One region of the Staphylococcus parequorum genome, then DNA from elsewhere that is predicted to be linked to it. Evidence: predicted binding sites of a transcription regulator. Region 1 holds the regulator's gene; each other region holds the start of a gene.
The links. The regulator Rex, encoded in region 1, represses fermentation and respiration genes when NADH is low (regulators of the CRP and FNR family bind a similar motif). The targets are predictions, from matches to a motif close to TTGTGAAATATTTCACAA.
Positions count from the first base shown of each region.

Region 2: the regulator Rex is predicted to act here: its motif matches at 1,712-1,729, upstream of qoxA (cytochrome aa3 quinol oxidase subunit II).
Region 3: the regulator Rex is predicted to act here: its motif matches at 4,566-4,583, upstream of AAA453_RS04410 (nitrate/nitrite transporter).
Region 4: the regulator Rex is predicted to act here: its motif matches at 5,465-5,482, upstream of AAA453_RS07075 (L-lactate dehydrogenase).

Region 1 is NZ_CP150682.1:1,282,353-1,290,477, reverse strand. Features, by position in the region: gene AAA453_RS06100 (LacI family DNA-binding transcriptional regulator) at 1-43, opposite strand, end outside; gene AAA453_RS06095 (sulfurtransferase TusA family protein) at 187-414, opposite strand; gene AAA453_RS06090 (YeeE/YedE family protein) at 438-1,529, opposite strand; gene AAA453_RS06085 (redox-sensing transcriptional repressor Rex) at 1,748-2,395, opposite strand; gene AAA453_RS06080 (ABC-F family ATP-binding cassette domain-containing protein) at 2,540-4,468, shown strand; gene AAA453_RS06075 (MutS-related protein) at 4,825-6,426, shown strand; gene AAA453_RS06070 (VOC family protein) at 6,482-6,904, opposite strand; gene tsaD (tRNA (adenosine(37)-N6)-threonylcarbamoyltransferase complex transferase subunit TsaD) at 7,179-8,125, opposite strand, start outside.
Region 2 is NZ_CP150682.1:2,276,048-2,284,172, forward strand. Features, by position in the region: gene folD (bifunctional methylenetetrahydrofolate dehydrogenase/methenyltetrahydrofolate cyclohydrolase FolD) at 1-444, shown strand, start outside; gene AAA453_RS11190 (immunoglobulin-like domain-containing protein) at 1,308-1,625, shown strand; gene qoxA (cytochrome aa3 quinol oxidase subunit II) at 1,897-3,018, shown strand; gene qoxB (cytochrome aa3 quinol oxidase subunit I) at 3,018-5,006, shown strand; gene qoxC (cytochrome aa3 quinol oxidase subunit III) at 4,996-5,601, shown strand; gene qoxD (cytochrome aa3 quinol oxidase subunit IV) at 5,598-5,888, shown strand; gene rihC (ribonucleoside hydrolase RihC) at 6,093-7,001, shown strand; partial or broken gene AAA453_RS11220 (serine hydrolase domain-containing protein) at 7,155-8,125, opposite strand, start outside.
Region 3 is NZ_CP150682.1:954,608-962,732, reverse strand. Features, by position in the region: gene AAA453_RS04430 (cation:dicarboxylate symporter family transporter) at 1-600, opposite strand, end outside; gene AAA453_RS04425 (DUF3139 domain-containing protein) at 1,054-1,410, opposite strand; gene AAA453_RS04420 (MarR family winged helix-turn-helix transcriptional regulator) at 1,868-2,308, shown strand; gene AAA453_RS04415 (Hsp20/alpha crystallin family protein) at 2,692-3,126, shown strand; gene AAA453_RS04410 (nitrate/nitrite transporter) at 3,213-4,379, opposite strand; gene nreC (nitrate respiration regulation response regulator NreC) at 4,764-5,417, opposite strand; gene AAA453_RS04400 (sensor histidine kinase) at 5,439-6,473, opposite strand; gene nreA (nitrate respiration regulation accessory nitrate sensor NreA) at 6,483-6,935, opposite strand; gene narI (respiratory nitrate reductase subunit gamma) at 6,950-7,627, opposite strand; gene narJ (nitrate reductase molybdenum cofactor assembly chaperone) at 7,620-8,125, opposite strand, start outside.
Region 4 is NZ_CP150682.1:1,447,298-1,455,422, reverse strand. Features, by position in the region: gene leuS (leucine--tRNA ligase) at 1-597, opposite strand, end outside; gene AAA453_RS07095 (MDR family MFS transporter) at 995-2,164, opposite strand; gene AAA453_RS07090 (TIGR01212 family radical SAM protein) at 2,275-3,228, shown strand; gene AAA453_RS07085 (tRNA (mnm(5)s(2)U34)-methyltransferase) at 3,225-3,785, shown strand; gene AAA453_RS07080 (transcriptional regulator, SarA/Rot family) at 3,917-4,318, opposite strand; gene AAA453_RS07075 (L-lactate dehydrogenase) at 4,468-5,424, opposite strand; gene AAA453_RS07070 (alpha/beta fold hydrolase) at 5,672-6,496, opposite strand; gene AAA453_RS07065 (proline dehydrogenase family protein) at 6,761-7,762, shown strand; gene ribH (6,7-dimethyl-8-ribityllumazine synthase) at 7,875-8,125, opposite strand, start outside.

The sequences.
Region 1 (8,125 bases):
TCGATACGCCAGCAATTTTTGCAATATCAGATATATTTTTCATATTCTCTCACTCTCATCAATAAGCTATTCTCAATATGATTAATTCTATCATATTGCAATCGCTTTAAATACTATTTAAAATAAAAACCAACCTGATACCTTAGGTGTTTTAACCTAATAATAGCAAGTTGGTTGATCTTTCATTTATTCAGCTTTTTGAATTGTAATTGTCCAAGAAGCATCATCTAATTGTTCATAGTTTGTTATCCGATATCCTTTTTCAGCTGCCCAATTAGGTAGTGCCTCTGTTGCCTGAGTACAGTCAAAGTCTATTTTCAATTCTTCACCGTTATCCATTGTTTCCATTTTCTTTTGTGCTTCTATTAGTGGAAATGGACAAACCATTCCTACCGTACCTAATTCATGTACCATAATTAAATTCCTCCCTAATATATTTAAGTCGTTTGAGTTTGTGTTGAGACCGTATTTTCACTAGCTTGTTGGCGTTGCGCTTTTTTCATAGGTTTTATAAATATAAAGTAACTCATAAACCAAGCTCCCAAAATCATAGACGCAAGTGCAATCCAACCTTTCCATGACATCGCTGCAGTTTCTACTAAACCGTTACCTATTGAACAACCGCCAGCTACAGAAGCGCCAAATCCCATACATACGCCACCGATAACGCTATTGCGTATTGTCTTTTTATCAGGCATTCTCCATTTGAATTCTTTAGCACCTTTCGCAGCAATATAAGAACCAACGAATATACCTAGAACAAGGAATACACCCCAGTCTATCAATTTCAAGTCACCAGTTACAAAGAATTGAACTATATTTGCAGATGGTGTTGTAATACCAAGACCAGACATTCTACCTGTTGATTCACTTACAGGCCATGCGAGTAATGCAATTAGCCCAACAGCAATTGCTGCAACAAACGGGTGATATTTTTTCTCGAATAAATAGTGTCTTATACCTGTATATTTTTGCTTTAATTTTGGTATAGCAAATTTAGGTTTTGGTTTACGTAACGTTTTTACAACAAGAAGAATTGTGATGATTGTAAGTAACGCGACCCAAATCCATGTTGGTATACCAGTCGTTTGTGACATACTTGCATTAACATTTGTTGGTTTGTTCACACCATTCATTAATGGTAACAACAAACCATATTTTGTTGCCGCTGCAGTGAAGCCATAAGCAATAAGTGCCATCCAGCTTCCTATTAAACCTTCTCCAGCTCTATACCACGTACCTGTAGCACAACCTCCAGATAAAATAATACCAATACCAAAAATAAATGAACCTATTACTGTTCCGATAATTGGATACGTAGATTCTGGAATTTCTACTAAGCCTGTTGATGTTAAAATTAATAACCCAATACTTTGTACGGAAATTGCAATTAATAATGCATAAAACATTTTATTGCTTTTTTGAACGTACATATCTCTAAATCCACCAGCTAAACAAAATCGCGTTCTTTGCATAACAAAGCCTAAAAGCGCACCAACAATCAGTCCACTGATTACTAACCACGTCATATTATTACCTCTTTCCCGATAAAATCAATATGATTTATCATATTAAACTTTCCATTAAATATCAAGCCCGTTTGCTCATATTTTATAAAGTGTTAATTGTCAAAATAACTGTAGTTGGTAGTAATCATATAACTAAATACAAAAACTAGCTTTTTTAAACACTCACCACCTAACGTGTGTCTCGTGTAAATAAAAAAGCTAGCCTATTTTCATACGCTTTATTTGTTACTATAATTTTTCATAAAGAAGAGTAAAGATTGTAATTCAATACCTAAATCAATATGATGTACCTGAACATCCGATGGTGTCAGAACACGACTTGGTGTAAAGTTTAAAATACCTTTTACACCTGTTTTTACTAAAGTGTCAGCAACGTGCTGCGCTACTTCTTCAGGTGTAGTTAAAATCACTACATCAATATGTTCTTGTGCTAATATATCCGTAATTTTATCAAACGGACTGACTGTTACTTTCCCTATTTGCGTCCCTATAATTTCATCTCGTATATCAAAAGCTTCCGTTATTGTCATCTCATCATGTATTGAGAAATTGTATGTTAATAATGCTTTCCCTAAATTCCCAACACCTACAATTGCAATTTTTATCTCGTCATTTTCACTTATCTCATTTTTAAAAAAATGTAATAAGCTATCTATATTATAGCCATAGCCTTTCTTGCCTAATTCACCAAAATATGAAAAATCACGACGAATCGTTGCAGAATCAATGTTCAAGCCCTCACTTATAGTTTTTGAATTAACTCTATCTATGCCTTTAGATTTCAAAGTATTGACGAATCTATAATACAACGGTAAACGTTTCAATGTGGCACGAGGAATCTTTTCGCTTTGATTAGCCAAGATCATGTCCCCCTATTTCATTATCTATTGCTGATTTATCTTATAATCACTACAACATTATACATTATTGAATAATAAAAATAAACAATGATAGTTTTAACCACGCGTTGAATACTGTAGAATGATAATGAATAGAGAGGTGCAAATTGGATGATATTATTACAACTCAATGACTTAACTAAATCATTCGACGGAGAAGATATTTTTAATAATGTAGATTTTGAAGTTAAAACTGGTGAACGTATTGGTATCGTAGGACGTAATGGTGCCGGAAAATCTACTTTAATGAAAATCATTGCTGGCGTCGAGACATATGATAGCGGTCAAGTTTCAAAAAGCAAAAATCTCAAGCTTGGTTATCTAACACAACAAATGACTTTAAATACGAATCAAACTGTTTTTGATGAAATGTCGAAACCATTTGAAAGTATGAAAAAATTAGAATCAGAAATGAAATTTGAGACAGATTGGTTAGCGCAACATGCTGATGAATATGATACTGAGTCATATAAGACACACATCGATCGCTATGAATCTTTATCTAATCAATTTGAACAACAAGAAGGTTACCAATATGAAAGTAAAATTAAAACTGTACTGCACGGTTTGAATTTTAGTGAAGCGGATTTTAATCGTCCTATTAATGATTTTAGTGGCGGTCAAAAGACCAGGTTATCTTTAGCCCAGATGTTACTTAGCGAACCTGATTTGCTATTACTTGATGAACCTACAAACCATTTAGATATGGAAACAACTCAATGGTTGGAAAGTTACCTTAATTATTTCAAAGGCGCTATCGTTATTATTAGTCACGATAGATATTTCTTAGATAAAATTGTCAATCAAATTTATGACGTTGCGCTCGGCGATGTACAACATTACGTAGGTAACTATGGACAATTCATAGCGCAAAGAGATAAATATTATGAAAAACGTATGCAAGAATATGAAAGTCAACAAGCTGAAATTAAAAAACTTGAAACATTCGTAGAAAAAAACATCGCTCGTGCTTCAACTACGGGCATGGCAAAAAGTCGAAGGAAAATGTTGGAAAAAATGGAAAGAGTTAACAAACCTATGATTGATGCTAAAAGCGCCAATATTCAATTCGATTTTGATAGAAATACTGGAAACGATGTATTTCATATTAAAAATCTAGAAATTGGATATGAAGAAGCCATAACAAAAGGCATTAATATCGAAGCCACCAAAGGAGACCATATTGCAATCATTGGTCCTAATGGTATTGGAAAGTCTACTTTAATCAAAACAGTCGCTGGTCTCCAACAAAAGATCAGTGGAGAAATTACTACAGGTGCAAATTTAAAAGTTGGTTATTACGATCAAAAACAAGCTGAATTTAAATCAAACAAAACAATCCTTGATTATTTATGGGACCAATATCCAACAATGAATGAAAAAGATATTCGCGCTGTCTTAGGTCGTTTCTTATTTGTACAAGATGACGTCAAAAAAATCATCAATGACTTGTCTGGTGGAGAAAAAGCGCGTCTTCAACTTGCTCTACTGATGCTAGAGCGCAATAATGTGCTTATTTTAGATGAACCAACTAACCATCTAGACATAGACTCTAAAGAGATGCTTGAACAAGCGTTGTCAGATTTTAAAGGCACAATCTTATTTGTGTCACATGATCGCTATTTTATAAACGAACTTGCAAATAAAGTTTATGACTTGGACACTACTGGTGGGACAATGTATTTAGGTGATTATCAGTATTACATTGAAAAATTAGAAGAAAAAGCAGCAATTCAAGCGAAAAGAGAATTGGATAACCCTACAAAAACAGAAGTAAGTGCATCACAAAATCATAATTACGTTGACCAAAAACAACAAAAACGAGAGCAACGTCAAGTTGAACGTAAAATAGAACAATGTGAAACAAATATTGAAATATACGAACAAGAAATAAACAATATAAACGAACAACTCACACAGCCTGATGTCTATTCTAATCCAGAAAAAGCAAATGATTTAGCAATTGAAAAAGAAATAGCCGAACAAAAATTAGAACAAGTCATGGATGAGTGGGCAGAATTACAAGAAATGTTAATATAATCGTTATAAGTGCAATTGAGCTAAAGTAAAATTTTCTACTTTAGTTCTTTTTTTATGCTCATTCTATTCACACTACCTTTGCTGTTATAATAGCTATCCACAGAGTTATCCTACTTATCCACAAGTAATAAGTAACTATTAGCTGTTTTCAATTTTCAGATATCAACCTATATCCACAAACATAACCACTACTTATCCACAAGTTATGCACTATTTGTTGATAAGTACGCACGTTCCCTATTGACATTCCATTCAAACTATAAATTACTCAAAACGAAAGGTATTTGTTTAAAATGGAATGCCATGTCATAATTATTACGAGTTTACAGCAAAATCGTGAAAGGATGTACAAAAATATGCCTACGTTATTATGGTTTCTAATTGCTTTTATTCTAGGAACGACAATACTGATTATTACTACGACGATTGCTGCTAATAAAAAATTAAAGCATGATTTACAAAATCTATGGACTAACCAAAAATCACTAGAAAACTTTATTCGTCCTAACCATAACTATAGTTATGAGTTTGACACATATAGAAATAGATTTGATGAAAATTTATTGCTAGATGATAAAACCTGGTCTGATTTAGATATGGAAAGTGTATTTCATAGTATGAATTTTAATTTTACTGCAATTGGCGAGATGAGACTTTTTGCTACACTAAGAAATATGTATAAAGTAAAAGATGAAAATTTAATTCATCAATTTAAAACAAATATTTCATTTAGAAATTACGTTTCTCTGCAATTAGCAAAAATTGGTAAAGCTATTTATCCTATTTTTCCAGATCAATTATTACATATTAAACGAAATAATTTTTTTATGCTATGTACATATTTACCTCTTATTTTTATGATTCTAACTTTCTTTTCACCTAGTGAAGGTATAGCTTTAACAATCGCTTCTGTTATATTCAATATGATTCTTAGTGGCTCGTTAAAAAAGACGTATAATCAAGATTTAAATGCAATATTTTATACATCTACAGTCATTAAAAAAGCACATACATTACAAAAACTTGAGGATACACCTAATCTTGATGTCGATTTCAGCCATTTTCGTATAGCTCGTAGATTTAGTGGTTTATTAGGTCGTGTTAATTCTAGCGAAGATGCCTTTGTCATATCTTTACTAATAAAAATAATTTTTATGCTGGACTATCATATCTTCCACTTAATTCAAAACAGTTTTAAAAAATATGAAGATGAAGTAATGTCTTGTTATAAATATATTGCGAGCATAGATAATCATTATGCCGTAGCACTTTGGCAAGAGACGTTGGATCATTACTCACTTCCACAAGTCAATAGAGAAGACTACCTTGAATTTGAAGAATTAACTCACCCTCTTATCTACGAAGCGGTATCTAATGATATGAGTATAAATAATCATATACTTTTAACGGGGTCCAATGCTTCAGGTAAATCAACGTTTATGAAAGCAATTGCTCTAAATTTAGTATTAGCTCAAGCAGTAAACACTGTTACAGCAACGAAATTCATCTATAAACCTGGCGTAGTTTATACCTCTATGGTTAATCAAGATGATATTTTAACTGGAGATAGTTATTTTATGACTGAAGTCAAATCGATACGACGCTTATTCGATATAACAACCTCCAACAAAATATATTGCTTTATTGATGAAATTTTTAAAGGAACCAACACTACAGAACGTATTGCAGCTTCAGAATCTGTATTAAGCTACTTGAACCAACTACCCGGTTATAGACTTATTGCTGCTACACACGATATAGAGTTAGCTACTTTACTAGAGAAAAACTATGCAAATTATCATTTCAATGAATCCATTTTAGAAAACGAAATTGCTTTTGACTTCAAGGTAAAACCTGGTAAAGCCGATACTAGAAATGCTATAGAGTTATTACGTATTATGCAATTTCCAGAACAAATCTATAAACGCGCAAATTCTTTCACCTCAAAAACCAATTAATCAAAAAGATAAGGCTGGGACATAATTACATGTCTCAGCCTTATCTTTTTATAATTTATTCTGCATTGATCATCCAAGTCACACCAAATGGGTCATTAAACATACCATATAGTTCAGACCACTCTGTCTTAGCTAATGGCATCGTAGCTTCACATCCACCTTCTATCGCTTTATTAAAAAATGCTTCTGCTTGCTGTTTGTCCGCTTCATTTGAATAATCAAAAGTAAAAGCCACAATCGCACCACTATTATCAATTTTTTTATTTTTCATTGTATCACTACAATAGAATGTTTCACCTAAAATTTTAAATGATGCATTCATAGTAAAGTTCTTATCAATATCATATTCCTCTGGCATATCTGCAAACATTTCATGATCACCGCCAACACGCTGTATGTCAGTGGCCCCTAAGTGCTTTTCATAAAAATTTAACGCTGCTAAACTATTTTGAAAGTTAAAATATTGAACTGATTTCATTAAAATAGCCTCCTTTAAAAATAATATTTTTAAATATCCTTAGACTCTATTGTTATTAGCTAATGTTTTACTAAATTACCTATACCCTTATTTTTCAAATATAAATAAAAAAACACCAACCAATCGACAAATTGAACTGCACCCAGTCAAGTAGATACTTAAAAAGTAAAAACTTTGAAGGGAGCATATCCTATCATTCAATGGTTGGTGTTATTATTTTTAGAAAATATATTAAGCGCATATGTTGTCATGAATTCATCTTTTTAAATATCAACTAATATTTAACTGAAAATTGTTCAATATCCATACTATTAAAACCGTTTAATGTCATATCAGCAGTTACGCCAGCCTGATATAAATAATGGCCTGCTGAACCAATCATGGCAGCATTATCTGTGCAAAGACTAGGACTCGGTATACAAAGTTTGATGTTATGTGATTCACAGGCTACTGCTAAATTTGCTCGTAACCCTTTGTTACTTGCCACACCGCCTGCAACAATCAGTTGTTTAACATCATAATGCTCACAAGCTGAAATAGCTTTACCGACTAAAACTTCTACGACACTATTTTGAAAGCTTGTTGCTACATCTGCTTTGTTAATTGCTTCACCTTTTTGTTTTAAATTATGCAATTTATTAATTACTGCACTTTTCAAACCACTAAAGCTGAAGTCATAGCTATCTTTTTCAAGCCATACTCTAGGAAATTGATAATTATCTTGTCCTTCTGCTGCAAGACGGTCTACTTGGGGACCACCTGGGTAACTTAGTCCAATTGTTCTCGCTACTTTATCATAAGCTTCACCCACAGCGTCATCTCTTGTCTCTCCTATAACTTCAAAGCTTAAATGATCTTTCATATATACTAATTCTGTATGTCCACCTGAGACTATTAATGCCATTAAAGGAAACTGTAAAGGCGTTTCTAAATGGTTCGCATAAATGTGACCAGCAATATGATGAACAGGTATCAAAGGTTTATCATAAGCAAATGCCAAGGCTTTCGCCGCATTAATTCCCACTAATAATGCACCAATCAATCCTGGTCCTTGCGTTACAGCAACTGCATCTATATCATGCATTGTTACATTTGCTTTAACTAACGATTCATCAATCGTTGTTGTTATTCCTTCAACATGATGTCTACTCGCTACTTCTGGCACTACGCCACCAAAACGTTTATGGCTCTCAATTTGACTCAATACGATATTACTGAGTA
Region 2 (8,125 bases), 990 kb from region 1:
CCATGTACACCATTAGGTATTATGGAATTATTGAATCATGCTGACATTGATTTAGAAGGAAAAGATGCAGTTGTTATCGGACGTAGTCATATCGTAGGACAACCTGTATCTAAATTATTATTACAAAAAAATGCTTCTGTTACGATTCTTCATTCAAGAACTAAGGATATGCACAGTCATTTAAAAAATGCTGATGTCATCGTTAGTGCTGTCGGTCGTCCAGGATTAGTTACAAAAGAAGATGTCAAAGAAGGCGCAGTTGTGATTGATGTTGGTAACACGCCAGACGAAAATGGTAAATTAAAAGGTGATATTGCTTACGATGAAGTAAAAGAAGTTGCAGGTGCAATTACTCCAGTTCCTGGTGGCGTTGGCCCAATGACTATTACTATGGTTTTAAATAATACACTTATGGCGGAAAAAATGCGTAGAGGCATTGAATAGTCGTTCGAGAATGATTAGTGCGTATTGTTACTATTAATATATGAATAAAGAGAGGTTAGATTGCACTTTGTGATATCTAACCTCTCTTTTTTATATAATATTCAAGATTCAAATGCTTCAACTAAATAATACTTACACAGCAACAATTATTTTAGGTATAAATAATTCAACATGTATTTTCGATTCATCGACGTCTATTTATCGTAAAGTTGTGATAATAGATTTCAAGAAAAAGCTTCCTCTATATATTTCTAAATCTCTTTAAAAAAACTATTTCAGTTAAAATTTTGCTATATAACCTTGTGCAGTTTTGTTAAGAATAATATATTCAACTTTTTCTTCCACTGCTGCTATGCTTTCTAACTTACTATTCATTTATTATGGTGTAGATAAATGAATAAAGTCATTTTCATTAAGCCCATCATATATTATTGAAGAAACTTCACATTCATAATCTCTATTATCATCTCTTTTGACAGTATAAGTAAGTGATTTAAGTCATCTCCTACTATTAAATAGTGTCTATTACATGATAGTGTCTATTACATGACATTCCAATTTTCCACTTTCTACAATAATATATCGCTTCAATCACTTCGATAAAAAATTAACTGAGATTTTCCGACGATATCTTTTCATTTTCAATTAAACCCCCTACGCTACTTTTGAATAAAATTTAATATCATTTGAAGTTTGTTATGTCAAAATTCTCAGAACGTTCAATTTACTAAATGTTAACTGAAAATTACAGCTAGATTCAAAGTCATAAGTTATATTAGGACTATAGTACGATGTATTCTAAACTCATTTAAAGTATAGTATAGTTGAATAAAACAAATGACGGTCATACGGAGGTTAACGTTATGAACAAACTAATACAGTCATTATCAGCCATAGGCGTATCTGCTACACTTGTGTCACCTAACTTAAGTGCAGAAGCTACTGATAATTCAACACCAGAACTAAAAGGTACTAATGATACAATCATCGAAAAAGGTGACGATTACAATTTACTTAATGGTGTAAGTGCCTTTGATAAAGAAGATGGCGATTTAACTCATAAAATTACCGTTGATGGAGATATAAATACAAATAAAACTGGAAAGTACAAAGTTGAATATAAAGTTGAAGATTCAAATGGCGCTATAAAAAAATCAATACGTTATGTTGAAGTTAAGTAACACATAGATTTCATACATAGTCTCAAGAAATCGTAAATGATAACGATTATCACAGTTTTTAAGACAAAATTACTCTTTCGACTTAATTATGACACTTTTCACAAAATGTACACATAATTTTAACAAATCTTTAAAAGCCCGTCAGACATTGGTTCTGTTGGGTTTCTTTTAATTTTACAATAATTTTTTTCGCACAAACACTTGTAATAATTGCGTAATATCTTAAAATTGATGTTAAGCCCTACAATTGTAGTATTAGGAGGTCAAAAAAGTGTCAAAATTTAAGTCTTTGCTTCTACTCTTTGGCTCGCTAATTTTACTTAGTGGTTGTGAGAATGTAGAAGTTTTAAACCCAAAAGGGCCAATGGCAAGTGATACGAAGTTCTTGATTATCTATTCAATCATCTTCATGCTTGCTATAGTTGTCGCTGTAATTCTCTTGTTCACAGTCTTTCTATTCAAATATAGAATGGGCAAGACAGAGGAAACAGGAAAAATGCATCATAGTTTTTTACTTGAATCGATCTGGTTCATTATTCCAATTCTCATTGTAATTGCTATAGCCATTCCAACGGTGAAATCACTTTACATGTATGAGGAAACACCAGACAAAGAGGATGATCCAATTGTAGTTTATGCTACAAGTGCTGGTTACAAGTGGTTCTTTAGTTATCCTGAAGAAAAAATTGAAACTGTTAATCACTTAACAATACCGAAAGATCGTCCAGTTGTTTTCAAACTCCAATCAATGGATATGATGACAAGTTTCTGGATACCACAACTTGGTGGTCAGAAATACGCGATGACAGGTATGACGATGGACTGGACATTAACATCCAGTGAAGAAGGTACGTTCCGTGGACGTAACTCAAACTTCAATGGTGAAGGTTTTTCTCGTCAAACTTTCGATGTTAACTCAGTAAGTCAAAGTGAATTTAATGATTGGGTCAAAGATGCTCAAAGTAAAAAAGAGTTAGATCAAGATACATTTGATAAGCAACTTTTACCAACTACTGAAAATGAAGAATTAACTTTCAGTGGTACCCATCTAGCATTTGTTGATCCTGCAGCAGATCCTGAGTATATTTTCCACGCTTATGATCGCTACAATTACGTACAAAAAGATCCGAACTTTAACACTGAAGAAGAATTAACTGAAGATGTGTTAGATGAACCTGATCAACCTGCACGTAAACCGCAAATCACAAATGCGAACTATGAGAGACATGGTATGAAAGCCATGATTCTTGGCAACGATGAACCATACAACAGTGAATTCAAAGACGAGGAAACACATAACGTCGAGGAAATGGACAAAATCTCTAAAGGTGCTAAAGACGAAAAAGTATCTGAAATAGAGAAAAAAGAGCATGAATCTGGAGGTGGACATTAATGAATTTTCCATGGGATCAATTACTTGTTGAAGGTTCTTGGATGATTACAATGGCACAAATCGGTGCTCCATTTGGAATCATTGGACTAATCGCAGTAATTACTTATTTTAAATTATGGAAATATTTATACAGAGAATGGTTCACATCTGTCGACCATAAGAAAATCGGGGCAATGTACTTAATCTGTGCTGTATTAATGTTCGTTCGTGGTGGTATTGACGCATTAATGATGCGTACACAATTAGCGATTCCTAACAATACGTTCTTGGACTCAAATCACTATAACGAAGTTTTTAGTACACACGGTGTTATCATGATTATCTTTATGGCAATGCCTTTCATATTTGGTTTATGGAATGTCATTGTACCTTTACAAATTGGTGCTCGAGACGTTGCATTCCCTGTATTAAATAGCGTAAGTTTCTGGTTATTCTTCTCAGGTATGATTTTATTCAACTTGTCATTTATAATCGGAGGCTCACCTGCAGCTGGTTGGACTAACTATGCACCACTCGCAGGCGAATTCAGTCCCGGGCCAGGTGTCAATTATTACTTAATTGCAATACAGATTTCTGGTATCGGTACACTGATGACAGGTATTAACTTCTTCGTAACTATACTTAGAATGAAAACACCTACAATGAAATTTATGGAAATGCCAATGTTTACGGTTACTACTTTCATTACAGCTTTAATCGTTATCTTGGCTTTCCCAGTACTAACAGTAGCATTAGCACTATTTACAACCGATAATATATTCGGTACAGCATTCTTTACAGTTGCTAATGGCGGTATGCCAATGCTTTGGGCTAACTTCTTCTGGGTATGGGGGCACCCCGAAGTATACATCGTTATCCTCCCGGCATTCGGTATATACTCTGAAATCATTCCAACGTTTGCGCGTAAACGCCTATTTGGTCACCAAAGTATGGTTTGGGCGACTGCAGGTATCGCATTCTTAAGTTTCTTAGTTTGGGTTCACCATTTCTTCACAATGGGTAATGGTGCATTAATTAACTCATTCTTCTCGATTTCAACAATGCTTATTGGTATACCAACCGGTGTTAAAATATTTAACTGGTTGTTCACGCTTTACCAAGGTCGTATTACCTTTGAATCACCAATGCTATTTGCATTAGGATTCATACCTAACTTCTTAATTGGTGGGGTAACTGGTATTATGCTTTCTATGGCAGCAGCAGATTACCAATACCACAACACGTACTTCTTAGTAGCCCATTTCCACTACACATTAGTAGCGGGGGTTGTATTTGCCTGTCTAGGAGCTTTAATATTCTGGTGGCCTAAGATGACTGGATTTAAGTTGAACGAGAAATTAAATAAATGGTGTTTCTGGTTCTTTATGATCGGTTTCAACATTTGTTTCATACCTCAATTCATACTAGGTCTTGATGGTATGCCACGTCGTTTATACACTTACATGCCAGAAGATGGTTGGTGGTTACTAAACGTAATCTCAACTTTCGGTGCCCTATTAATGGCATTAGGCTTTATGTTCTTAGTCGCAAGTATTGTATACAGTTTCTTCAAAGCACCACGTGAAGCAACTGGTGATAACTGGGATGGCTTAGGTCGTACATTAGAATGGTCAACTGCAGGAGCAATGCCACCTAAATACAACTTTGCTATCACGCCAGACTGGAACGACTATGATACATTTGTTGATATGAAAGAACATGGTCGTCATTATTTAGATAACCATAATTACACAGATATCCACATGCCGAATAATACGCCAGTTGGTGTGTTCATGGGAATATTCTTCACTATTGGTGGTTTCTTCCTAGTATTTGAAACAATGCTACCGGCTATTCTTTGCTTAATTGGTATCTTTGGCACTATGATTTATCGTAGTTTCCAAGTAGATCACGGTTATCATATACCAGTTTCTGAAGTAGCTGAGACTGAAAAACGTTTACGTGAAGCACGTATAAAAGAAAAGGAGGCTGTAAGTCATGAGTCATGATGCAAACACAATTGATCAACGTTCGCATGAAGGTGAATTAAATAAGCTTGGCTTTTGGATTTTCCTTACAGCTGAATTCTCATTATTCGGGACGTTATTTGCAGCGTTACTAACACTGCAACACGGTGGCGATTATGCTGGTAAAATGACTACCGAGTTATTTGAATTACCGCTCATATTGATAATGACATTTGCTTTATTAATTAGTTCTTATACATGTGGTATTGCAATTTACTACATGAGAAAAGAGAAAGAAAAATTAATGATGATTTGGATGATTATCACTGTATTATTAGGTATCGTGTTCGTAGGTTTTGAAATCTATGAATTCACGCACTATGTACATGAGGGTGTTAATCTTTCTATTGGTTCTTATTGGTCTAGTTTCTTTATACTATTAGGAACACATGGTGCCCACGTATCGTTAGGTATCGTCTGGATTATCTGCTTATTAATTCAAGTAGCCATGCGAGGATTAAATAAAGACAATGCTCCTAAATTATTTATAGTAAGTTTATATTGGCACTTTTTAGATGTTGTATGGATCTTCATCTTCACTGCCGTATATATGATAGGGATGGTGTTTAGCGGATGAATACAATAGTAAAACACACAGTAGGTTTTATTGCCTCAATCGTTCTGACAATATTAGCAGTGTTTGTAACTTTATACACATCTATGGAACTTAACGTTAAGATTACCATCATTTTTGGTTTTGCTTTTATACAAGCTGCAGTTCAATTATTAATGTTCATGCACTTAACTGAAGGTAGAGACGGAAACTTACAAGCATTTAAAGTTATATTTGCGATTATCATTACTTTAATTACTGTTATTGGTACTTATTGGGTAATGCAAGGTGGACACTCAGCTCACTTATAATCCAAGAAAAGACTTCTCTTTTAGAGAAGTCTTTTTTTTATTATTAATTAAATGATAGAAGTTAGTTCCCGTTAAATTTTATGTTTCTTCCCTACTTTTATGCTCAATATAAATACACATTAATTTATATACAACACTTTTAAAAGAAAACAATGTAAAATGGATCCATACAATAACAAAATGATTTAGGAGGACTTAACAATTATGAAACAACCAATCATTATAGATACCGATCCTGGTATTGATGATGCCGCTGCTATAAGCATTGCGCTGAATCACCCTAACTTTGATTTACGAATGATTACGACAATTAATGGTAATGTTGGAATTGAAAAAACAACAGCGAATACATTGAAACTTAAGCAATTTTTTGCAAGTGATGTACCCGTTCATAGAGGTTCCTCTCAACCATTACTTTCCGATATTGTAAATGCAAGCAAAGTTCATGGTGAGTCAGGTATGGATGGTTATCCATTTCCTGAAGCAAATGAAAAAGATTTAGCTTCAACACATGCTGTCGAAGCAATGCGAAAAGCTTTATTAAATAGTGAAATTCCTATAACACTTATACCTATAGGTCCATTAACGAATATTGCCTTATTACTTTCTACTTATCCAGAAGTAAAAGATTATGTTAAAGAAATTGTGTTAATGGGAGGAAGCGCAGGACGTGGTAATGTCACCCCTTTAGCGGAATTCAATATTTATTGTGACCCTGAAGCTGCACAAATTGTTTTTAATTCTGGTTTGCCTTTAACTATGGTAGGACTTGATGTAGCAAGAAGTTCAACTTTAAGCCATTCATTTGTAAATAATCTCCAAACACTAAATGAAACTGGTGATATGTTGCATCAAATCTTCAAGCATTACAAAGGCGATGATTTTGAAAAAGGGATTAATGTATACGATGCATATACTGTGCTTTATTTGCTTCATCCTGAAAAATTCAATGTACAGGAAGCTGATGTACAAATAGAAACGAGTGGTACCTTTACAAAAGGTGCAACAGTAACTGATTTCAAATCTCGCTTCCCTAATTGTTCAGTGGTCATGTCCATTCATCCAGATACGTTTGAGGACATGTTCGTCAATGCACTAAAATACTGTAAATAAGTTGAATATGATTTGTAGCATAATATGACTATTATTTATACTTAAGAAAAAACACTCCTAATACTGTCATCAAGTTAAAGGTTATACCTTTACACTTTGCAGTTAGGAGTGTTTTAAATTACTTCACTTTAGGTTACTACAATAATCAAGTAATTAATAACGTTGCCCTACTATATTATAAGGCTTGTCTTGTTTTAGTAATTTATTAAAAATGTGTTTTATCTTTTCCTCATTATTCACATCATTATCTTCATAATTTGTCCCAAGCACCACAATATAGTCGTCATTAAAATATGCCGTAAATACTTGTCCAAAAAAACCACCATTAATTCGATTTTTATTAGGAAGTGAATAAAAACCATAACGATACGCTTTTGGATAACGTGGCGTTAAACTTTCATGTAGTAAAGGCGTTGTTATATTATCTTTGAACAGTTCGTTGTTTTGTAGAGTTAATATCAATTTCCCCATATCATGAGGGGTCATATATAAATTACCAGCGCCGTAATATTGGTTTAAAACATTAGGCTTCTGCTTAACCGGTTCACCTGTATTTTCATCTTTTTTATAGCCTTCCGCCATATCTTTTTTGAAAGTTTCATCATTAAAAAATGCCGTATGCTCCAATCCGTATGGCTTTGATAATCTGTTTTCGAAATTCTTTGAAAAAGATTCACCAGTTACTTCTTCTATCACACGAGATAAAACTAAGTAATTAGCATCATTATATCTATTTTTATTATAAAATTTAGGCTCAATCCCTCTCTACTGTATTGACTGTACTGCACTATCTAAATTTTTATAAGAGGTTGAAGCTTTATATTTATATAAACCGCTTTGATGAAGCATAAGCTGATTTAATGTAATAGGTTTAGATGTTTTGAACCATGGCAAATATTGATTAACCACATCATTCATATTAATTTTTTGCTCATTTTCTAATTGCTTAAGCATTAATCCTGTGGTGAATTTTTGAGAAGATCCGATTAAATATAATGTGTCTGCCCTATTCTTTTCATCTGTTTCAAAATTTTTGAAACCATAGCCTTTATTTAATTTAAGTTGACCACGTTCAAAAACAGCTACAGTGCCGTTAAAATTAACTTTTTCTAAATATTGATGAA
Region 3 (8,125 bases), 330 kb from region 1:
AATTTTATTAATCATCCAAAATATAGCTTCTAACGAACCACTTAAAAAATCTTTAACTGGTTGTGCTTTCTTTCCAATCGCTGATAATGCAACACCAAAAAACACAGAAAAGAAAATGATAGGTAATAATTCACCTGCAGTTAAAGCTTCAAAAAAGTTTGTTGGTACTATACCAACGATTGTATCGATTAAATGATTTCCATATGTAGATTCCTCAGCAGCTTTAGCTGAAGTTTCATAATTTGAAATGTCACCTTTTGGTAATTTATCTGGGTCTAGTCCACTACCCGGTTTAAATATATTTGCAAAAATTAGTCCTAAACCTATTGCTATTGTTGTTATAATTTCAAAATACAAGATTGTTTTAAAGCCATAACGACCAACCGTTTTAGATTCACCTACGTTTGATATAGATAAAGCTAATGAACAAAAAACAACTGGTATTACGATCATTTTTATTAAATTCAAGAAGACGTCGCCAAACGGTTGAATATAGTTTGCGACTTCATCGTGACCATAGAGTAATAAACCTACGACCACACCTAATACCAATGCAATAATTACCTGCATAGGTAAACTAATTCTTCTAATAATTGCCATGATGTTACGCTCCTTCTTCTGACATCGCTTAATTATATCAGAATAGCTTTTTTTGTAATCACAAAAAATTCTACTAAAAAACTCATTTTATACTTTAAGTGAATTTATACGAATATAAATAATATTTAAGTAACATAATCAGTTTATAATTTTCATAAAAAGGAGTAGGACAGAAACATAATACTTCTCACAAGATTTTTTCGTATGATCCCAACCCGTCAAAGCTTACTAGAAATAAGTGAGACTGAGACATATTATTATGTCATAGCCTCACACCTATTCAACCTATATAAAATGGCCTTATGCCTCCCTTATTTTTACGTATATCCTCATTTTTTATATTTGTGTAACGTGTTATTTTACAATGAAATGTTATTGATAGTTTGCTGAGTCATAGAAAAAAACGTATCTACACTATTTGTAGATACGTTTTTTGTATGATTAATTTTATAGTTAGTCTTTAATTTTATAATCTTTTTTAAATGCATTATGCTTAGCGCCTTTGATATCTTTATTTGTCTCTGGATCAAAACCTTGAACTACAATTCCTGTAGTCATGCTGATGGGTTGAACTACATAAGTATATTTTGGATCATCTTTAAATTTAACTTCTTTATAAAACAAACCTTTTTTAGCACTGTACAGCGTTTCTTCAGATTTAATTTTCTCTGTCAAATTTTGGTCTTTCATATAATGATCAACTAATTCTAAGTGTTTATGCCCTTGGTATGTTCTCATGGCAAAGAATAATACAATTGAAATTATAAGCGCTATAATTAATACACCCACAATTTTAAAAAATGTCTTCATTTATAATCTCCTCTAGTTAACGCGATATCTTTCTATAGTAAAGTAAGTCATTAACCTAATATATAAGTTATATCTTACTCAAATCATTAATACTCGCTCATTAAAATTCATAATATTAATAGTATGACTGATTATAATACAATTATAAAGCGTTATAACTGTTTTGTAACAAAATCTCCTTATATTTCAGATTAATCCAAACATCAAGTTAACATTTCTTAATATCATTTAATACTTCAATCTCATTTCAAAGTTAGTCGTATTAATTTAAAGCTTATAATCTTTATATGAATTCAAGGTAATTAAGACGTGCGGAATGTTATAGCATTAAATTTTTACTTATTTAATAAGATAATAGTTAAAAAATAGTATAAAAAGCTATATATAGAGGTGCGCAACCGTTCCTTGACAATGAATGGTGTTCATAATATGGTTAAATTTCAAAAGGGGTGATTAAATGGAGGAAAAGGACAGCTACCTGGAACAGCAACTATGCTTTCTATTTTATGTTTCTTCTAAAGAAATAATTAAGAAGTATACTTCTCATTTAAAAGAGTATGATTTAACATATACAGGTTATATCGTTTTACTCGCAATTAAGGTGGACGAAAAAATTAATATTAAGACGCTTGGTGAGCGTGTCTTTTTAGATTCTGGAACACTTACACCTTTGTTAAAAAAACTTGAGAAAAAAGGTTACGTAACAAGAACTCGTGAGATTGATGACGAACGTAACTTGCAAATTGCACTTACTAATAAAGGGACAAACGTGCAAGAACCACTTTCAAAAGTTTCAAAAAAAGTTTTTAGTGAATTCGACATGGACATAGATGAAGCTATAGATTTAAAAGATACACTGCAAAAATTTGTTAATAAACATTTCGCGAAAGATATTTAATTCATATGGGGTTTGTTGAGGTTAAATGGGACAATGTAATACATACATAACATTTTTATCTTCGACTCACCTCTTTTTAATCCTACTTACTACAATCCCCACTTATTTTACTTTACTCCTGAAACTAAACTATACAATCACTTGTTATAAAACAGGCTCTACATCCTAGCGTTTCATTTCAAAATATTTCAACTTTCATGCTAAAATAATATGAATACAATGATTAATAGTTTGACTTTGATTTTCTTTGACTATTTTATTATAATGTATTTGTAAGGTAAACCAAGTGTTCACCTTAATTTTATAATTTTTATTACTTAAACTTCAATTCCATTCGATTCGATTAAATATAACAATTAAACTACGCTGAGGAGAGATGTAGCATGACTTTTGAAAATAAAAATTTTAACAATCCGTTTATCGATGTAAATCCAGGTGATTTATTCAGAGATTTTGGGAAACAAATTTTCGAACAATTTCCTGGCACTGAGGGTATTAAATCAGATATTAAAGAATTAGACAACGCCTATATCGTTGAAGCTGAACTTCCAGGTATTAAAAAAGAAAATATTAGTTTAGAATTTGAAAATAATTTACTAACGATTGAAGGTAAACAAACTGTCGAAGTTCAAGATGAAAACGACACTAAACGTGCATTACACCAAGAACGTAACCACAGTGATTTGAGCCGTCAATTCCCATTTGAAAATGTTGATGATAGTAGTATCAAAGCTTCTTATGAAAATGGTTTACTCACTGTAACATTGCCTAAAAAAGAGCAAAAAGAACAACCGAAATCAAACATCGAAATAGACTAAACATTCATAGATAACAAATAGCGCTACATTACCAACTTATGGAAATGTAGCGCTATTTGTTATCTTAATTTTAATTTCTGCCTATTTTAAGAGATCAGTCTCAAATTTTCTTTTTTTACGATATGTAGCATGGTAATAATGCCAATAACACCAAAGAATGCTAAAAATATAAATGCTAAATGGCTCGTACCGGTCATCATCGTAACATATGATATAACAATTGGAGGGAAGAAACCACCAAGCCCACCCATCATTGAAACAATACCATTCGCCGCTCCTGATTCTTTTGCAAAATAGAATGGAACGAGTTTGAATACGAGACCATTACCAGTACCTGCACAGATACTAATAAGTAAGCAACCGACTGTAAACAATAATATATGACTTGAAAATCCTAAAATAATTGCGCCTATAATCATAAATACAAAATCTATCATTAATAAAATAACTGCATTAAATTTGTCACCTAAAATCCCACCCAGTGGTCTTAAAAAAGTGGCTAACGCGATAAAGATACCAGATCTAATACCAGCATCTACTTCACTAATGTTAAAGTTTTGAACTAAAAAATTCGGTAAAAATAATCCAAACGCTACAAAAGAACCAAATGTAATAAAATACCATAATGATAAATAATAAAGCTTAAGATCTTTCATTAATTTTTTAGACTGCTTAACTAGTGGCACCTTTATTTTTTTCTCATTCGCATCACCCAGTAAAAACATTAAAATTGCAAATAATACAATAACAATTAAATAGCCTCTAACTGTCGTTTGCCATCCAATCATACCTGCAATAGGTGGAGCTAAAAATGAAGAAATTGCAGTACCAATGTTCCCCACGCCATAAATGCCGTTAGCAAGTCCTACTCTTTCTTTAGGGAAATATTTAGGTATTGAAGTGACACCAACTGAGAAAATTGCGCCCCCAACACCTAAGAAGAAACCAGAAGCCATTAACATACCCGGCGTTTGAGCTTGGCTTAAAAAGTAAATAGGAAATAATAAAATAATAAAGCTACAGAAAAACACCCATTTAGCACCAATTATATTAGTTAAATATCCAAATGGTACTCTTAAAATAGAACCTAATATAACGGGTATTGCTAAAATAATTGAAAGTTGATTCCCCGTGATATTAACATCTTGGGAGATAAAAGGCATTAATGGAGATATAATACTCCAAGCCATAAATCCAACTACAAGACTTAGCGTTTGTAAGCTAAGTTGGAAACCACCACTTGCTTTGTTCATTCATTTCACCTTCATTTTCATCTATTTAATTTCAATGATTAAATAGCCAGTATTTCGCAGTTACTCTATAATTTAAAAATGTGGGCATTATTTAATATTTATGAAAGTTAAAACTGGTGTAATATAAGCGAATTAAAAAATGCTTTTTGTTTACAAAATACTGGCTACACTTTCATTTTATGATTATTGTGAAAAAATTAACATAAGGATTATCCCTTAAGTTAATGGGTGGTTTCCCCTATATTCATTAGCCATTATTATTACTTTATATTTCGGTTTCACAGCACAGTAAACAAATCTTTTATAAAAAAAGTTAGCGCGAAAAAATGATTGAATAGGACAATCATTTTTCGAGCTAACACTATATTGATGAATCTATGTGATTTAAAAGTCGACTAGTTTTTTCTTCATTGCATATTCAACTAATTCAGGTTTCGTTTTCAAGTCTAGTTTTTGCATGATATGTGTTTTATGTGCTTCCACCGTTTTAACAGATACAAATAACTTTTGAGCGATGTCTTTATTGCCATAGCCTTTTGCAATTAAAGGCAAAATCTCGATTTCTCTTTTAGATAAAATTTTAAAAGGATCATTACTCGCTTGAGTATCTTGAGAGGAATTGTTAACGAATTCGTTTACTAGCGATGTTGTGAGTTTCATATCTACGTAAGTTTCACCTTGATAAACGGTTCTTATAGCCAATAAAAGCTGTTCATCTGGAGCATTTTTTAAAATATAACCTTTTGCACCATTTCTTAATACATGAAATAAATATTCTTCATCGTCAAACATCGTTAATATCAATATCTTTGTTTCTGGAAAACTCTCAGAAATCTTACTTGTTGCAATAAGCCCTGATTCACCCGGTGGCATGCTTAAGTCCATAATTAAAACATCTGGCTTGTATTCCATTACTTTCTGGTACGCTTCTACACCATCAGCTGCTGTCCCAACGACTTCCATATCTTCTTGATAGTTTAAAATCATAGAAAATCCTGTGCGCACAACAGCATGATCATCTGCTATCACTATTCTCAAAATTAATTTCTCCTTATTCCCTTATATTGGAACTTCTAATGTAACAATCGTACCTCTATCAATTTGTGTATCTACACTTACTTCTGCATTGACGAGTTCTGCGCGTTCATTCATACCATAAAGTCCTAGTCCGGTACCTTGTGGTTGATCTGTTTTTATAAAGCCTTTGCCTCTATCTATAATTTCTGCAATTAATTTATGATCGTTTACATGCAAATCAATATCGACAGTATCTACACCGGCATATTTTATTGCGTTAAACAGCGCCTCTTGAACAACACGATATACGACTGTTTCAATCTCACTATCAAAGCGATGTGAAGCTAGGTTAGAATGATATTCTATGCGTATGCCATAATTGGCTTCAACTTGTTTGAAATAGGTTTTAAATGCTGCATCTAAACCTAAATCATCCAAAGATGACGGTCGCAATTCAACAGATAAATTACGAATATCATCTATCAATTTGGACATTAATCCTTCTATACGCTTAGAGTTATCTACCAAAGTTTGCATTTCTCTATGGTATTTTAGCAATCGTAATTCCACATCGATATTTAACATTTCTTGTACGAGACTGTCATGTAATTCACGTGAGATTCTTTTTCTTTCATTTTCTTGTGCAGATATCGTTTTTTGCATCATTTTTCGCTGATACATCTTATCATGACGCTCTATTTGAGGTGAAACGTTTTGTAATGTAAATGCTTTAATATCTTTTGTTTCATCAATAGTTTGATATGTCGCTGTAAAAGGTTCAACCGTACCACGCGTCGTTTTCATAAATACTTGAAAACTTGTATTTCCAACTGACTCAGCTTCTAAAAAGCAATTTGTACATGACTGTAAATCATATTCATTTGTATACCCATCACAGTGACTACATATCGTATTAGTCATTTCTTGGTAGTCATTATCCGGTGAAATAATATCATGAGCAGCTTTATTCATCGCTATCACTTGACCATGTTTATCAACAAACACTATTTTTTCACTTGTATTATTAAAATATTGAACTAACAATTGGTCTATATTTTCCATTTGATTCGTTTTCATAAAAATCACCTAGTCTTCTTCATTAAAAACACCCAATTTATTTGCGATTGAAATAGAGTGACATGTTTGAGGTAGTGGTCTATTATTTCTTTGACCTAATAATAGCACACCATAAACGTGATTTTCATACCATAATGGTATTGCTATCACTGCTGTTAGCCGTTCACATAATACGATTGGATATTTATGTTTTTCGCTCGGTAAGAGAAATTGATTGATATCTTCTATCACCATTCGCTTACCTGTTTTCATCACATTTCCTGCAATCCCTTTACCTATTCTAAGCACAATGAGTTTATAGCGAGCATTGGTACTTCCAGATACATAATTCCATTTTATAGGTGAAAATTGGTTTTCATCTTTGTAAAATGCCAATCCTGCAAAATCAAAACCTTCTTCAATACGTAGCGTGTCTAAAACGGCTTGATAATTCACTTGTTCATTAAAAGATAATAGGCTCAATCTTTTGCCTCCATTCACACTTTATGCTTTCGATAAATAATGTAACTACGACTTGCATAAGTTAGTGGCACGCTCCATACGTGGACTAATCTAGTAAACGGCCAAAAAGCCATAATCACAAATCCTAGAAGTATATGCATCTTAAACGTGAGTGGTACTTGCGTCATTAAAGTAGCATCAGGAGAAAACATAAATAGTTGTCTAAACCATATTGATATTGTCTCTCTATAATCAAATGTTGGTATCGTTGCATTTGTCACTAAAGTAGCATAACAGCCCATAAAAACAATGAATAAAAGTAAAAAATTCACAATAATATCTGAGGTAGAGCTCAATTTTCTAATGTTCTTTTTAGTTACACGGCGTGCGGTTAGCAACAACATACCTATCATAGTTATTATACCAAATATACTCCCAATATACACTGCTCCTATATGATACAAATGATCATTAACACCTACTGCTGATAACCAAGATGCAGGTATAACTAAGCCTACAAAATGCCCCATAGCTACGGGAATTATGCCTAAATGGAACATGAGACTGCCCCATTTCAATTGTTTCTTTTCAATAAATTCACTAGATTTAGCAGTCCATGAAAATTGATCAAATTTAAATCGTGCAATGTGCCCAATGAAAAAAATAGCTACGCACAGATAAGGTACAATCACCCATAAAAATTGATTAAACATTTGTCTTCACCTCTGATACAGGTTCGATGCACGCTTTTAAAGTAGCTCTTAAGCCTTTTATCAAGTAATAATATGGGCTATCTTTTTCTTTTAATTGCTGTGCCATCGCATAGGTACCATCTTCAATAATCATGATGACAAATTCAATATTTCCTTGTGCGCGTGGATCATTTTGCCATTGTGCAATATATAAAAATTCTAGCATTAAGGGTAAAAAATCTGGTAATTCGTTGGCTGCCATTTCCAATCCAAACATCTCGTATAGTACTTTTAATTTAGCAAGTAACTGTCCACGTTCCTTTTGTGTATCAAATTTATTGTAAGTCATATAAAGTGGTGCCTTTTTATTAAAATCAAATGTGTCTGAATACAATTGTTTAATTTCCAACAGGCTGCATTCATGCATCTTTTCACGATAAATTAATAAATCATCATACGCTGGATGGCTCAAATCAATCACTTCTTCAAATGTTTTCGGATGAAATGTCAATTTTTCAG
Region 4 (8,125 bases), 160 kb from region 1:
ATCTGCATATTCAGTAATTTTTAATACCCACTGTTTCATTGGTTTTCTTACCACAGGGTGGCCACCACGTTCAGACAAACCGTCAATAACTTCTTCATTTGAAAGTACTGTACCAAGTTCTGGACACCAGTTTACTGCAACTTCATCTACGTAAGCGAGTCCTTTATTATATAATTGAATAAAAATCCATTGCGTCCATTTATAATATTCTGGGTCTGTAGTATTCACTTCTCTATCCCAATCATAACTGAAACCTAATTCTTTAATTTGACGTTTAAACGTCTGAATATTCTTTTTAGTAAATTCACGAGGATCATTCCCAGTGTCTAAGGCATATTGTTCTGCAGGAAGACCAAATGCATCCCACCCCATTGGATGTAACACATTGTATCCTTGCATACGTTTATAACGAGAAATAATATCTGTAGCTGTATAACCTTCTGGATGCCCTACATGAAGTCCTGCACCTGATGGGTATGGAAACATGTCTAGTGCATAGAATTTTTTTTGACCTAAATTATCGCTCGTTTTAAAAGTTTTATGTTCTGCCCAATAATCCTGCCATTTCTTTTCAATTTCATTATGATTGTAGTTCACTACTTTTCCTCCTATTCAATAAAAAAACACCTCAAACTATTATCGACTTCAAAAGGGACGACTTTCACCGCGGTACCACCCAGTTTCACATTAAATGTGCGCTCATTTAAATTAATAGTTAGAGATGTTATAAATTCATTTAAGTCCTGGTAAGTTCACTCAATGCTTAACACTAGGTTCCACCTTTCCTAGTTCTCTGTAGAAAAGCTTTTAAGTTACTACTCCTATACATTACTAATGATATTTGAAAAAAGGTTTTATTTCAAGTGGAAAACGTGAAATAAAGCTACACTAAAAGTTTCTGTGTGGCGATTTATTAGTTTTTATAAAAAAATCGAACAGGCAACCTTACACCTGTTCGAGAAAATGATTAAACTTTTTATTTTCCACGTATAACTTATACGTCTTTTGGTAATTTCTTATCATAAATCATTAAGAAAAACACTGCGATAACTAATAACCCTATCATACTTAAAAACATCGCTTGCATATTTAGTGTATCTACAAGGACCCCACCTATAAGTGGACCAAAAGCCTTACCAACAGTTGCTGCTGAGTTAACATACCCTTGAAACGCTCCTTCTTTCCCTTTTGGAGCTAATTGGTTTGCAATTGTTGGAACAGCTGGCCAAACAAACATTTCACCTAATGTCAGTATAATCATACCTATCATGAACACTGAAAATTGTTCAGCAAAACTCGTCACTAAAAATGACACTATGAAAATCGATATACCTACTAACATTTGATATTTCAAATTACCTTTTAGCAACCTGATCACCGGCATAATCAGCGGTTGTGCAACCAGAATCATAATACCATTAACAGTCCATAATAAACTGTATTGGCTCATTGACATATTAATTTCTTGAGTGAAAGAAGCAATCGTACTCTCCCATTGAATATATGCAATCCAACAAATACTAAACATCACACATAAAAGTGACAGCGCAGTAAATTGAACTCTGTTTTGTTTAGATAATAAGGACATCGTATCATTCGATTTTACTTTCACATCAAGTTTAATATTAAATTGTGTAATTGCTACCACTGCAAATGCTACATACATTAATAAGTTAGCTATAAATATATAATTGAAACTCAACTCTGCCACAAAACCTCCGGATGCTGCTCCTATAGCGACGCCTAAATTTTGCGCTAAATAGATTGCGTTAAATGTTTGGCGGCCACCTTGAGGCCATGCAGCGCCTGCAAGTGCATAAATAGCTGGAATAATCATACCCCCACCAAAACCTAATGCTACGAGCCAAACCGCATACCAAGGCCATCCGTGGAAGAAATTCAAGAGTGTTGTACTGATTAAACATATAACAGTACCTATCATAATCGTTGGATAGCCACCTAATTTATCAAATAAATTACCACCTAATAAATTACCAATGACCATACCAAACGAATTAATCATTAGGACAAAACCAGCCATTGTAAGACTTTTATCTAATTGTTCATTCATATAAATTGTATTTAAGGGCCATAAAAAACTTGAGCCAGTGATATTTAATGCCATCCCAATAACTAACCACCACACTGATTTAGGCATTTTCATAACAGTAAGCTCCTCTCTATTTTAAAAATTTCTAATTTTACACTAAACACTATATCATTAAAATATGTTAAAATCTTTAACTAGAATGAATTCAGAAAGGAAAATGTTTTATGGGACAATTTTTCCCTTACGCATTCGAGAATAAAAGATATCACACTTGGAATTATCACTTAAAAAATAAATTTGGACAAAAGATTTTCAAAGTAGCAATTGACGGTGGCTTTGATTGTCCTAATAGAGACGGTACTGTAGCACATGGAGGATGTACTTTCTGTTCAGCTGCAGGTAGCGGAGATTTTGCAGGTAATCGTGTGGATCCAATCGATGTACAATTTCAACAAATTAAAGATAGAATGCACGAAAAATGGAGTGACGGTCAATACATTGCTTACTTCCAAGCATTTACAAATACGCATGCACCTGTCGAAGAATTACGTGAAAAATATGAAACTGCTTTGAAGGAACCTGGTGTTGTTGGCCTTTCAATAGGTACACGACCTGATTGTTTGCCTGATGATGTGGTTGAGTATTTGGCAGAGTTAAATGAGCGTACATATTTATGGGTAGAGCTTGGCTTACAAACGGTACACCAAGAAACATCAGATTTAATCAATCGCGCGCATGATATGCAAACATATTATGAAGGTATCGCTAAATTACGTAAGCATAATATTAATATTTGTACGCATATTATTAATGGTTTGCCAGGCGAAGACTATACGATGATGATGGAGACGGCTAAAGAAGTCGCTCAAATGGACGTCCAAGGTATTAAAATTCATTTACTTCATTTACTTAAAGGCACGCCAATGGTGAAACAGTATGATAAAGGCATGTTAGAATTTATGTCACAGGATGAATATACTAAATTAGTTTGTGATCAATTAGAAATCATTCCAAAAGAAATGATTGTTCATAGAATTACTGGTGATGGTCCGATTGATTTAATGGTAGGTCCAATGTGGAGTGTTAATAAATGGGAAGTACTGAACGAAATTGATAATGAACTAGGTCGCAGAGAATCATATCAAGGAAAACATTTTGAAAGTACGATAAAATCATGAAATTAGAACGCATTTTACCATTTGCGAAAACGTTGCTTCAACAACATATGACATCAGAAAGCATTGTCATAGATGCTACTTGTGGTAATGGCAATGACACACTTTTTCTTGCGCAACAAGTGCCTCACGGTAAAGTATATGCATTTGACATCCAAGCAGAAGCTATTAGTAATACAAAACAAAAAACTGAAGGTTATGACAATGTAATGTTGATTCAAGATAGTCATGCGCATGTAAAACAGCATATTCAAGAGATTGAAGCTGGTAAAGTGGATGCTGCCATTTTCAATTTAGGATATTTACCTAAAGGTGATAAATCGATTGTTACCCACCCTGAAAGTACATTATCAGCTATCAACTCAATTTTTGATATATTAGCTCCAGAAGGCGTCATTATATTAGTGATCTACCATGGTCATGATGAAGGTAAATTAGAACGTGATGCTGTAATTGAATATTTGTCACAGTTTGATCAAACTAAAGCACATGTATTGCAATATCAATTTATCAATCAACAGAATAACCCGCCGTTTATCTGTGCACTTGAAAAAATTTAGACTGTGAATACCTCATGAGTTCAAGATATAATTTCTTAACACAATCACGATTATTAACAATTTATTCGAAAATAAAATAAAAAAGACAAACAAAAGCCTCGGTATTTGACTACCGAGGCTTTGCTTATTCCCTATAAGTTAATGATAGATTTAAGACTAGTTTGAATGCTAGTTGATTTTGATTCAATTTCTTCTTTGAAGAAATTTAAAAGGCTTTCCCGTTGCGCTTTTAAATCTTCATTGAAATGAATGATAACTGTACGTTCGTCATTTTGTGGTCTTTCTTTAATGATCCACGCTTTTTCCACTAAATCATTATAAGTTCTTGTACGCTTATAAGATTTAATGTGCACAAAATCATCCATTTCTTTTAAAGTCATCGATCCTTCTTTCCAAAGCGTTAAAAGAATCAAAATTTCTTCTTTCGACATCTTGTACTGCTTTTGAACTTTGTTAAAGATATCTTCGATGTCATTCAACACCATTTCTAATCTTAAAACGCCATCAACATTATCAGTAAATGTCTTCCCCATAGAATAATCCCCCAATCATAGTATAAAGTTAAACATGTAAAATTAATTTATCAAAAAACATCATTCTTAGTAAATAAATTCTTCACTGAATTAACATTAGAATTTTTAATAAAATTAATCTTATATACAGTTTAAATTTAAACTATGAATTATGCAATTATATGAGATATTTTATTTTGCATTTCTTTCAAAATAGTAGCTGATTTTTCGAATAATTCGCGCTCATGGCTGTCTAGAGGCATTTCAAAAACTTTTACAGCACCTTCTTTATTTACTTGTGTTGGTACACCAATATAGACATCTTCTTGGTTGTATTCACCTTCTAAATAACTCGAAACTGTTAGTACAACATTTTGGTTATTTAAAATTGCTTTTGTAATGTGTAATAGCCCCATTGCAATCCCATAATACGTTGCACCCTTTGCTTGTATTATATCGTAGGCTGCATCACGCGTATTTGTAAAAATCTCTTCAACCCTGTGTTGTTTTTCAGGGTCATCTTTTAAAAATTGATATAAAGATTGACCGGCTATATTAGCTTGAGACCATACCGCTAATTCTGAATCGCCATGTTCACCGATGATTTGACCATGCACACTACCTGGTGAAACGCCAAATTCTTCAGCTAATTCATATTTAAAACGTGCTGTATCTAAAATTGTCCCAGAGCCTATCACTTTTTCTTTCGGTAAACCAGATACTTTGTATGTCACATATGTTAAGACATCTACCGGATTGGTTGCAATTAAGAAAATACCATCAAATCCAGATTTCATAACTTCAGAAACAATTCCTTTAAAAATTTGGGTGTTTTTTTCGATAAGATCTAAGCGTGTTTCACCTGGTTTTTGAGCTGCTCCAGCAGTAATAACTACTAAATCTGCATTTGTACATTCATTATATGCGCCTGCTTTGATTTTCACTGGTGAATCACCATATGGCGCACCGTGATTTAAATCCATGACGTCGCCTTTAACTTTTTCTTCGTCTAAATCAATAATTACTAATTCATCAGCAACACCTTGAGCTACTAACGCAAAAGCATAACTTGAACCTACTGCCCCATCACCTATTAAAACTACTTTATTATTTTTAATTTGTTTCATTATATGACGCTCCTCACGTATTCAATCATTTAGTTAATGTTTGTGATTTATTTCACAATATAAATATAACAGTATTTCATAAGTTTTTCAATAACTTTGTTATTTTTTTCACAATATTATTTTGTTAATCTTTCTAATAGATTTACATACACCATACTTCTGATAATTTTATAAAAAAAAGCATCAGATAACATTTAAAGTTTTCCGATGCTTTTCTTACTCTATTTTAGTATAAGGGTTCTTTTAATTAAGATACTTCATGTTCATCATGAACGATAAAGCCATTATTGCTAGCACTATTATTTAAAAATGCCAAAATATATCTCATTACTTCATCTCTTTCAGGTTCATTATGTACCTCATGATAAAGTCCTTCCCATGCTTTGAAATATAATTCTTCGGTTGTGACTTTGTCTTTAATTAATTCCATTGTTGATACATCTGCAACTTGATCTTCTAGACCATACATTAACAATAGTGGTAATGGTTTAATATCAGTTAAATGTGTTACCGTTTCTTTCATAATTTCTATGATTTGTTTATACCAATGATAAGTTACTTTTTGCAACATCAACTGGTCATTTTTTGTTTCTTCAATTACTTCTTCGTTTCGTGTTAAGTCTTCAACTGTAATCCCTACTTTAAATCTTGTATCTTTAGCTACTTTACCTATATTTGAAATTATTTTGTCTTTACGAGATTTATTACTCTTTTTAAATTCTAAAAGTGGAGATAAAAGCATCAAACCTTCAATTGGTACTTCTACTTTTTCAAGTAAATTAAGTGTAATTAAACCACCTAAACCGACACCTAACACGTAAGTAGGTATTTTATACTCATTCGCTATTCTAATCCACTCTAGAATATGCTCATGATATACATCAAAACTGTCAATTTGACCTTTGTTAGAACGTGACGTTTGCCCTTGTCCAGGTAAATCGCCCATAATAACATGATATCCATTTCGGCGAAGCATCGTAATTACATATGCGTATCTTCCCGTATGTTCAAGCATGTTATGTGCAATTACAACGACACCTTTAGCTTCCTTTTCGGTTTCCCATTTCCACATAATACATACTTCCCCTTCTCGTTAAATTTCATTATATTTATTGTATCAAAATACGATGTACTTTTTCCATTTTAAAGATAACCATAGACGCGAAAAACTCAATTTGTTTTAAAAATTAAAAGCATCTTATAATCAACACTTTATCATAAGTGTATTTAATAAAATAAAGTGTAATATATTCTATTGTAAACGATTTCATTCCCTTTAGATTCATGCTACACTTATATTGAAAGATCAGCTGTAAGCAGAATGGGAGGAATTAATATGCCAATTGTGAAAAATTTTTTTATCGGGTTATCTAACAACCCTTTTTTAAATAAGAGTGCTAAGGAAATCGGTCCAATGCTCGGTGCTAATAAAGTGGTTGCCGGCAATACAATCGAAGCCTTATTAAACACAATTGAACGTCTAAACAGCAAGGGAATTACAGTTACTGTAGATTGCCTTGGAGAATTTGTTGTAACTGAAGGTGAAGCAATTCAATCAAAAGATCAAATATTAGAAGTGATGTATGCTATTTATAATCATAGCTTAGATGGTCACATGTCTATTAAATTAAGCCAGTTAGGCTCTGAATTTGATTTAGATCTTGCTTATCGCAATCTACGTGAAATATTATTAAAAGCGAATGAGTTTAATAATATGCATATTAATATCGATACTGAAAAGTATGATAGTTTATTTGACATCACGCAAGTGTTAGACCGTTTAAAAGGTGAATTCAAAAATGTAGGTACCGTAATTCAAGGTTATTTATATGAAGCTGATACACTTGTAGAAAAATATCCGGAATTACGATTGCGCATGGTTAAAGGCGCATATAAAGAAATTGATACAATAGCTTATCAAACTAAAGAAGACATTGACGAAAATTACATACGTTTAATTGAAAAAAGACTATTAAACGCTAAAAATGTAACTTCAATTGCCACTCATGATGATAAAGTTATTACACATATAAAACAATTTATCAAAGATAATAATATTGAAAAAAATCAGTACGAATTTCAAATGTTATATGGTTTCCGTACTGATTTAGCAGAGAAAATAGCTGGTGAAGGTAACAATTTCTGTATTTATGTACCATATGGGGATGATTGGTTTAGTTACTTTATGAGACGACTAGCTGAACGACCTCAAAATTTAAATTTAATGTTTAAAGAGTTAATGAAACCCGAAGTAATGAAAAAAGCGGGTATCGTTACAGGTGTAGTTGCAGCCTTTGGAGCAGCTAGTGCTTTAGTATATCGTCTTTTAAAAAAATAATCTTTAACAAAAAAGAATTGGACAATAACGATTTCGTTAAGTCCAATTCTTTTTATTTTAGTAGAAACACCTATAGCCTTTATAAAAAAGTTAGTGCTTCAGTCTGGTTCTATTATATTTCTTTTAATAAATTAGCCATTTCTATTGCACTAATTGCTGCATCTGCACCTTTATTACCTGCTTTTGTGCCGGCACGTTCTATTGCTTGTTCAATATTTTCAGTTGTCACAACACCGAAGATAACTGGTGTATCAGCAATATCATTTGCCTTAGAAACACCTTTCGCCACTTCATTACAAACATAATCATAATGAGAAGTAGATCCTCTTATTACACAACCTAAAGTGATTACAGCATCATATT